One region of the Serratia sp. KH_031 genome, then DNA from elsewhere that is predicted to be linked to it. Evidence: predicted binding sites of a transcription regulator. Region 1 holds the regulator's gene; each other region holds the start of a gene.
The links. The regulator Fur, encoded in region 1, represses iron uptake genes when iron is present. The targets are predictions, from matches to a motif close to ATAATAATGAGAACNACTATCAA.
Positions count from the first base shown of each region.

Region 2: the regulator Fur is predicted to act here: its motif matches at 1,717-1,739, upstream of exbB (tol-pal system-associated acyl-CoA thioesterase).
Region 3: the regulator Fur is predicted to act here: its motif matches at 1,793-1,815, upstream of AC3ISQ_RS07350 (isochorismate synthase).

Region 1 covers NZ_CM174496.1:3,524,416-3,527,698, forward strand. The annotation lists gene ybfF (esterase) at 1-287, shown strand, start outside; gene ybfE (LexA regulated protein) at 469-756, shown strand; gene fldA (flavodoxin FldA) at 939-1,466, shown strand; gene fur (ferric iron uptake transcriptional regulator) at 1,780-2,226, shown strand; gene AC3ISQ_RS15800 (beta-N-acetylhexosaminidase) at 2,454-3,283, opposite strand, start outside.
Region 2 covers NZ_CM174496.1:775,811-779,093, reverse strand. The annotation lists gene exbD (TonB system transport protein ExbD) at 244-666, opposite strand; gene exbB (tol-pal system-associated acyl-CoA thioesterase) at 670-1,647, opposite strand; gene metC (cystathionine beta-lyase) at 1,932-3,122, shown strand; gene AC3ISQ_RS03425 (DedA family protein) at 3,253-3,283, shown strand, end outside.
Region 3 covers NZ_CM174496.1:1,662,420-1,665,702, reverse strand. The annotation lists gene AC3ISQ_RS07355 ((2,3-dihydroxybenzoyl)adenylate synthase) at 1-553, opposite strand, end outside; gene AC3ISQ_RS07350 (isochorismate synthase) at 559-1,743, opposite strand; gene fepB (Fe2+-enterobactin ABC transporter substrate-binding protein) at 1,956-2,915, shown strand; gene entS (enterobactin transporter EntS) at 2,902-3,283, opposite strand, start outside.

The DNA of each region.
Region 1 (3,283 bases):
AGTGGCGTTTCAATTTACCCGTGCTGATCGAACAATATGAAAACATCATCGGCTGGCCGGGCGTGCCCGCTTGGCCGCATCCGATCCTATTTATTCGCGGTGGGTTATCGCCTTATGTACAGGATAAATATCGTGACGATATCGCGCGCCAGTTTCCACAGGCTCGAGCTCATGTTGTCGCGGGGACTGGACATTGGGTTCACGCCGAAAAACCTGACGCGGTATTACGCGCTATTAATCGCTTTCTTGGTGAAGAGTCAAAGCCGGCTGATGAAAAAACGCGCTAAAGATAATAGCTTAGCGCGTAAACATTGTTGTTTAAGCACCTGCAAGGTAAGATGGCGCGCTATAATTTTTGCCCCCATTCTGGTTCAGATTGGGAAGCAAATTTGGGTTAGGGTTTATTGACCCGAATTGTGTTAATCGTCCGGTATTCCTGGACTCAACTCCCTTGCAGTACCGCTACCTATGGCAAAAGAAAACACGGATCGCACGACGCTGGATCTGTTCGCAGATGAACGCCGTCCGGGGCGCCCGAAAACCAACCCGTTATCGCGCGATGAGCAGCTTAGAATCAATAAGCGTAATCAGCTACGACGCGATAAAGTGCGCGGTTTACGTCGTGTAGAGCTGAAAATCAACGCAGAAGCGGTGGACGCCCTAAACAAACTGGCGGATCAGCGCAATATCAGCCGCAGCGAGTTAATCGAACAGATGTTACTGGCGCAACTGGCGGACGAACCGCTGGGACATTAATCTTGTTTGGCATGGTGTTACGGACAACACCAGATCAACACCATTTTCCTTGGTATCGCATTAACGTGATAAAACCCAAGGGCCAATTTCTGGCATGATACGCATTTACCGGTAAGAGACGCACATTGGCTACAGGCTCTTATCGCGGCACAATTTATTGAATCTAAAGGGTTATACGCTATATGGCAATCGTAGGCATTTTCTTTGGCAGCGACACTGGCAATACCGAAAACATTGCTAAGACTATCCAAAAACAATTGGGCAAAGATGTGGCTGAAGTTCACGACATTGCCAAAAGCAGCAAAGAAGACCTGGAAAAGTTCGACATCCTGCTGCTCGGTATTCCAACTTGGTATTACGGTGAAGCTCAGTGTGATTGGGACGACTTCTTCCCAACGTTGGAAGAAATTGATTTCGAAGGCAAACTGGTTGCACTGTTCGGCTGTGGTGACCAAGAAGACTACGCTGAATACTTCTGTGATGCGATGGGCACTATTCGTGACATCATCGAACCACGCGGTGCCGCGATCGTCGGTTACTGGCCAACCACAGGCTACCATTTTGAAGCCTCAAAAGGTTTAGCTGATGATAATCACTTCCTCGGTTTGGCGATCGACGAAGACCGTCAACCAGAATTGACCAATGAGCGTGTGAATGCTTGGGTTAAGCAGATTTCTGAAGAGCTGAGCCTCGCTGACATTATTGGTTAATCACGCCATAGCCCTGTGAAATGCAGGGCTTTCATAGGCAGCAGATATTAAAGTAATAGAAGCTACAAATTTGTAACTTCTCACGTCATTACGGTAGACTGCGTCAACGGTTTATCCCGCTCATCAACGCATTGGCTGCACACCATGCAAAAAATGCTAATGACTCTTTGTTAACAATCGGCGGTTTCTATTTATAGCTACCGGTTCTATAATGAGACGCAATTAACTCTTGTGCCGACCGATGTTACAGGCGACAACGCCCTAACTTGTTTAGCCTTCACTTTGTTTAGCATAGTAACAGGACAGAATCCGCATGACTGACAACAATACTGCACTGAAGAAGGCCGGCTTAAAAGTCACGCTTCCGCGACTCAAAATCCTGGAAGTGCTACAGGATCCGGAATGCCATCACGTCAGTGCGGAAGATCTGTACAAAAAACTGATAGATATGGGTGAAGAAATTGGCTTGGCAACGGTTTACCGTGTGTTGAACCAGTTCGATGATGCAGGGATCGTGACTCGTCATAATTTCGAAGGCGGTAAATCCGTGTTCGAACTGACACAACAACATCACCATGACCATCTAATTTGCCTAGACTGCGGCAAAGTGATCGAGTTCAGCGACGAATCTATCGAAGTCCGTCAGCGTGATATCGCTAAACAACACGGCATCAAACTCACCAATCATAGCCTGTATTTGTACGGTCACTGTGAAGCAGGTGACTGCCTTGAAGATGACTCGCTGCACAATAAAAGATAATTCTGGGTAAGCCAGAATGCAGAAACCGCCGATAACAGGCGGTTTTTTTATACCTATGATTTACAGACAAAAAAATCCCCGGCAGCACCGGGGGAAAGATCATGTCATGAAATACTACAATTGCAGCGGCACTCTCTACGCGGTACTGCTTTACAGCTAACTCACTACCCTCTCACACTCACTTTACTGTTTGCCCACCCGCCGACACGCAAGTGGGCATTCAGTCATTACACTTTCACGGGTTCTGCACGGCTATAACGCTTGCCATCCGGGCTAACAGCACGGATTTGTACATCGCCTGCCACGGCTGGTTTAGCGTTGGCATCGTAACGTTGCCATTGCTTACCACCGTCGGTTGAGTACTCAATACCCAGACCCGGCAATGAAATGTTGGCTTCCAGTTTACCGCCCACAACACGTGCTCCAGGGACTGGCAGACGGTAACTAACGCCACCTTTATCCAGTTTGGCCAGTTCACGCTGTCCCATCAGGTTGGCAAAGTGCAGCCAATCTCTGTCCAACGTTTTGGTATCAACAAAGTGCGTTTCGCCACCTTTGTACTCACGACCCGCCTTGTAATCCTGCTCCCAGCTTGCACGGTGCCATGCACGCTCTGCCACCGACAGAACACGAGGGAAGTACATGTATTCTGCCTGTTTGTCGGTACGAACGACCTCGCTCCACAGTTGGGCAGACAGACCGAATGTACCCGGCCACGGTTTATCGCTCTTAGCGGTAAAGTGGTTGCCGTCACGGTCAACCGAGGTTTCGGCGTTCTGCGGCAGGTTGTCTGGCGCGAAGCTAAAGATCTTCTGCTCGTCGCTGAAGCGAGTGCCCCAGTAGTAACCGCTCTCGTTCGGGTTCACTTCATAAGGGAAATCGAGGTAGACGTAATCCGGGTTAGAAATCGTGACTTCGTAACCTTTGTTCGCCCAATCGTTGGCTGAGTCGAAACCGCCCCAATACAAGGTATCCCAGAAGTTCACGCCGACACGCTTAGTCGCGAAGGCTTTAGCATCTTTGGCGTCTTTCAGACCATCTTGCCAAGCCTGCATTT
Region 2 (3,283 bases), 2.1 Mb from region 1:
CAGGACGGCCAGATGAGGCGATGTGAACATGGACGTTCATTGAGCCGACCCGTCAGGCAACGGCAACGCAGTGAGGGTACCCGCGCAGCGGGCTGACTATGTTAAGCGTAGGCGCGGGTGAAGGGGCTGCGCCTTTCAGCCCCTTCAATTGCCGTCCATTATTGCTACAGAGATCACCGCACGTTTGCGGCAATTCCAATTACACCGAATTAAAAAAGCGCACAGTAATACGATTAACGTCAGCTACTTCGCTGCGCCTTCCATGCCCACCAGCCCGACTTTCAAATACCCCGCAGTGCGCAGCGTATCCATCACGCTCATCAGCGTTTCGTAATCCACGGTTTTGTCGGCTTGGAAGAATATGGTGGTTTCTTTGTTCGACTGAGTACGCTTATCCAACACGCGGGTCAATTGATCCGCACTGACGGGTTGATCGCCCACGTACAGTTGTTTGTCTGCTTTCACCGACAGGAATACCGGTTTCTCCGGTCTTGGCTGCGGTTTGGCAGAAGACGCCGGCAAGTCGACGCGAATGTCTACCGTGGCCAACGGCGCGGCCACCATAAAGATGATCAACAGCACCAGCATGACGTCGATAAACGGCGTCACGTTGATTTCATGCAGTTCGCCGCTGTCGTCCAGATCTTCATTCAAACGCATCGCCATAAATCACCCCACCCGTAGCTGGTGTGAATGCTGTGCGCGTTTAGCGTCAGCGGTAGCCGCCAGATCCAGATCGCGACCTAACAGCAATAGGACCTGCGCCGCCACGTCACCGACTTGAGCACGGTGACCACTAATCACGCGGGCGAAGATGTTGTAGATTACTACTGCCGGGATCGCCGCGATCAGTCCCATCGCCGTTGCCAGTAAGGCTTCGGCGATACCGGGAGCCACCACCGCCAAGTTGGTGGTTTGTGATTGGGCAATGCCGATAAAGCTATTCATGATGCCCCAGACGGTGCCGAACAGCCCGACAAACGGTGAAATCGCACCGATGGTTGCCAAGAAGCCGTTACCACGCCCCAGTTGACGCCCATAAGCAGCCACTTTGCGCTCTAAACGGAAGCCGGTACGTTCTTTGATGCCGTTGTTGTCGTCGGAAGCCGCCGACAATTCCAATTCGTTTTGTGCATCATTCAGCAATACGGCGGTAATGCTCTCTTGCGAGAAACTTTGCGCCACTTCGCAGGCATCATCCAATGAACGCACATCGGCCAGAGCCAGTTGTTCGCGACGCAGACGGCGCTTAGAACGCACCAATTCGCTACCTTTGGCAAACAGAATGGTCCAAGTGACGATTGAAGCCAGCACCAAGCCAATCATCACGGTTTTAACCACCGCATCGGCGTGTTGGTACATACCCCAAATGGAGAGATCCATACCGCGAGTTTCAGGGGGTTGCAGGGTCGGAGCAGGATTTACCGGAGTGAGACTATCAACCGCAGCAGGTGTTGTTGGCGCTGCCGGATTCACCGCAGTGACGCTTTCAGCAACTGCAGGTGCCGTTGCAGGAGCGGCTTGCGCATGGCCTGCTAACCCAACCACCAGCACCATTGAGGCGATCATGCTGCGTCCGAACGCCCCCCATTGCCCCCGGCCAATACCACGGACTCCTTGATTCAACTTGTTGCCAGCCGTTTTCACGCTGCGCCTCCACCCAATATCAAAATTACAGAAGAATTCAGCGTGGGATCATATCAAACAAATAGCGGATTGATAGTGGTTATCATTATTATTTGCTTAATTAGTGATTCTGAAACAAAAAATAATATCCACCCAGTAACAACAAGGTGTTGCCGATAACATCGCCAGTTAAACGTGCTAACAAATAGATCATAAAGTCAGAGGTAAAAACGTCTGGATGGCTATTTGACATCATGTTAACGTAATGAACGACTCAAATAACATCCAATGAAGGCAAGCCAAACATGACGTCTAAAAACCTCGAAACGGCACTGATCGGCGCAGGCCGTAGTAAACGTTATACCCAGGGTTCAGTGAACCCGGTCACCCAGCGCGCCTCTTCATTGGTGTTTGACTCTGTCGCGGCCAAAAAACAAGCCACCGCCAAGCGCGCGCAAGGTGAACTATTTTATGGTCGGCGCGGCACATTGACGCATTTTGCGTTTCAAGATGCGATGACCGAACTGGAAGGCGGTGCAGGCTGCGCGCTCTACCCTTGCGGCGCGGCGGCGGTTTCCAATGCTATTTTGTCTTTCGTCAGCGCTGGCGACCATGTGCTGGTGACGGGTTCGGCTTATGAACCAACACAGGATTTTTGCACTAAAGTTCTCGGTCGAATGAATATCACCACCACCTATTTCGATCCGCTAATTGGTGCCGCGATAGGTTCCCTGATCCAGCCCAATACCAAAGTGGTGTTCCTCGAATCACCCGGCTCGATCACCATGGAAGTACAGGATATTCCGGCCATGGTGCAAGCCATTCGCCAAGTCAACCCAGACATCATCATTATGATCGATAACACCTGGGCGGCGGGCGTGCTATTCAAGGCACTGGAATTTGATATCGATATTTCAATTCAGGCAGGCACCAAATACATCATTGGGCACTCCGACTATATGCTCGGCACCGCCGTGGCTAATGCCCGTTGTTGGGATCAACTGCGTGAACAATCCTATCTGATGGGGCAAATGGTGGATGCCGATACCGCTTATATGGCGAGCCGCGGTCTGCGTACTCTGAGTGTGCGTTTACAGCAGCATCAGCAAAACAGCATTACCGTCGCTAATTGGCTCGCGCAGCGCCCTGAAGTCGCCACGGTTTATCACCCCGCGCTGCCGAGTTGTAAAGGGCATGAGTTTTATCAGCGGGATTTCAGTGGCTGTAATGGCCTATTTTCTTTTGTGCTGAAACAGAAATTGGATGATGCTCAGCTCGCCACCTATCTGGATAACTTCACCCATTTCAGCATGGCCTATTCCTGGGGCGGCTATGAGTCGTTGATTTTGGCCAATCAACCGGAGCAACTGAACGCCATCCGTCCCGCTGGCGAGGTGGATTTCAGCGGGACTTTAGTTCGTCTGCACATCGGTTTGGAAAACGTACAGGATCTGATCGACGATTTGGCCGCCGGGTTTACACGCATTGCCAACTAATAACTACGGGTAGAGCAATTCTGCCCATCATTTTTTCCCGACCGTTAATGTCCCATTAAGCTTATAGGCGTACACTAGCCCCATGAGTTAATCGATAAGTGCAGATTATTCCGCACATTCGGGATATTAGATGGATGTATTAAAAGAGATTATTCACGCAC
Region 3 (3,283 bases), 1.9 Mb from region 1:
AGAACGCCACTTGATCCGCGGCACTTGGCGTAGCGGTAAAACCATCACAGTCCTCGGTCAACCAAGCGGCTAACGACGCTTCTTGGTTCAGCAGACCAACTAAACGTAATGAAGGATGTTGCTGACGAAAATCCGTTAGGAAATCATCATTGGCAAACAGAGTATGTTGACGGTCGGCAATCAGCAACGAGGGTTTAATCTGCGCCGCATAAGCGTTTAGCTCATTACGTTGATGACTAAATAAGGCGTTGACCGGTGCCACCCCAATCTTCAGTAGCGCGAAGAACACCACGTAAAATTCAACGATATTCCCCAATTGCACCAGAGCGGTATCACCGGGCTGAATACCGCGACGCAGTAGCGCTGCCGCCAGGCAGTCAGAGCGTAAATCTAATTGGCGGTAACTCAGGCTTTGCTGTGCATCAGTCAACGCAATGGCGTCGTTTTCTGCTTGTCGGCTCAGGATGTCGGTGAGTGGTTTATCAATCCAATAACCACGTTCGCGATAGCAGCGGGCAAATGCCTCCGGCCAAGGGGTAAAAGCAATACTCATAAACGCTATCCTTGATTCAAACCAAATGCGCGCAGGATGGTGCTAAGTTTGGTGCCCGTTTCGTGCCATTCAGATTCTGGTGAAGAATCCTGCACTATGCCCGCACCGGCAAACAAACGAACCCTATTCCCCTCCACCGTGCCGCAGCGGATGGTGACCACCCACTCCCCGTTACCTTCGGCGTCGCACCAACCGACAATGCCACCAAACAAACCGCGATCGAACGGTTCAAGCTGTTTGATCAGTTCGCGAGCGACCGTGGTTGGGTTGCCGCACAGCGCGGGTGTCGGATGTAACAAACAGGCCAACGAGAGCGCAGTCTCCGCACGCGAAGCCACCTCACCCTCGATCGGCGTCGCCAAGTGCCATAGCGTAGTGGTGCTCAATAACTCAGGAACGGTGGGAATATTCAAATAGCGGCAACGATCCGTCAGCACATCACGCATTCCATCGGTGACAATCTGATGTTCATGACGATCTTTACCCGAACGCATTAGCTGTTCGGCAACCTCGTGATCGCGTTGTGGATCGGCATCGCGCCTTGCAGAACCGGCCAGCGGGATAGAATAGAATTGGGCGCCGGATTTACGCAGCAACAGTTCCGGGCTCGCACCTATCAAAGCTCCTCGCCCCAATGGCACATGGAAATGAAATACATGTGAATTCTGAGCAATAATACGTGCCATTAAGGCTTGCGTATCAACCGGTTGATGGGTTTCGATCTCCAACAAGCGCGAAAGCACCACTTTATCCAATGGCCCATTCGCCATGGTTTTCACCGCGTCACTCACCATCTGCATAAACTCCCCCTGTTCCGGCAGTTCTTGTTGATGGCTGATTTCTGGCGGAGAACCTTGTTCCTGTTGCTCATCAATACCACGTTCAAACCAATGCGTTTGCTGCGGAATAAACAAAGCTGAGGGCTGACGGGTATCAAATGGAATAGCGCCGCACAACACAGGATTCTTTACACCGGCCAGTTTGGCTTCGGCAAAAGCATGTTGAACCGCTTGTTGAAACTCACCATGAACATCATCGCCGCCAAAGGCGGGTAAGGTGATTTTGGCGAAACAACCTTGAGTGCTTAGGCTGCGAAAAGGCGAGGTGAAAAAGAACCCCGAACCGGGAGAATGTCCTTCCCCCTTATCTTGCGATTGTGTCTGTACGGCATCATTCATCGCGACATCCATAGGACTCCCTTTTCATTTGCCAATCTTTTATTTGATAACAACAACCGATATAATAATGATTATCATTTGTATTGATGCGCGGTAAATTACCCGCCGTGATTTGTTATGTCAATAAATGTAATCAGTTATTAACCCTATCTTTGCAGTATCATAAGTAGGGTCTCAAACCAATTAATGATAATAATTACCATTTTAATACGGAGAACTCTTTAATGAAGACCCCTTTGCTCTTCGCTCTGGCACTGTGCGGAATGTTATCTGTCGGTCTTGTTCATGCCACCGAGGCAACATGGCCACGTACCATTAAAACCACTCACGGCACATTGACGCTCCCCCAACAACCTACGCGGATCGTTTCCACCAGCGTCACAGTAACCGGGACGTTATTGGCGATCGACGCCCCGGTGATCGCCAGCGGAGCCACTACGCCAAATAGCAAGCTGGCTGATAAACAGGGGTTCTTCCGTCAATGGGGAGAGCTAGCGGTACAGCGCAATGTGAAGCCGTTATATATTGGTGAACCAAATGCCGAAGCCATTGCCGGTGAAGCGCCTGACCTGATTGTGATTGCCGCTACCGGTGGGGATTCAGCCATTAAGCTATACGACCAACTGAGCACCATTGCCCCCGTCTTGGTGGTGAACTATGACGATAAAAGTTGGCAGGAACTGGCGCAGGAGTTGGGAGCCGCTACCGGGCACGAGGCGCAGGCCAGCAAGCTCGTGGCTGATTTTGCCGCTCGGGAACAGACGCTGAAGCAACAAATTAAATTGCCGCCACAACCCATCTCCCCACTGGTATTCCGCGCGGATGGCAAATCCGCCAACTTATGGAGCGCCGAATCTTCACAGGGCCAAATGCTGCAACAGCTTGGCTTTACGCTTGCTCCTTTACCCGCAAGATTGGGCAACAGCCAAAGTATGGGCGTTCGCAAAGATATCATTCAGTTAAGCGGGGAGAATCTGGCGGCAGGTTTAGGTGGGCAAACGCTGTTACTGTTCGCCAATGACGAAAGCGATAAGCAACGTTTGATGAAAAATCCGCTGTTGGCACATTTACCTGCGGTGCAAAATCAGCAAGTTTATCCATTAGGTAATGATACTTTCCGTCTGGATTATTACAGCGCCAGCAACTTGCTGACGCTGTTGGAACAACAGTTTACTGCTCAGTAGCCGGTTTGGCGGGCTGGGATGATTGCTCCGGCTCGCTCAAACTGACCTTTCGCAATCCCGTCATCAGGCAAGCCAGCAACACGCCCAGCATTGCTGCACCGAATCCAAAACTGGTCGAAGACATCGCCGGTAGCATAAACGCCCCCATCGCCCCCAATAGCAACGCGCCGATAGCATCGCCGACCACGTTCTGCGCCGTCCATAATCCATTGATACGTCCGAGGAAAGCATCCGGTGTCAGGTTCTGAATCAGACCATATTGCAGCAAAGAGTTCACCGCACTCAGGTAGCCAAACAACACTAAACACAGCAGTGCCACGCTAAACCACGGCATCAATCCGAACAGACCGATCGCGACAAATGCAGCA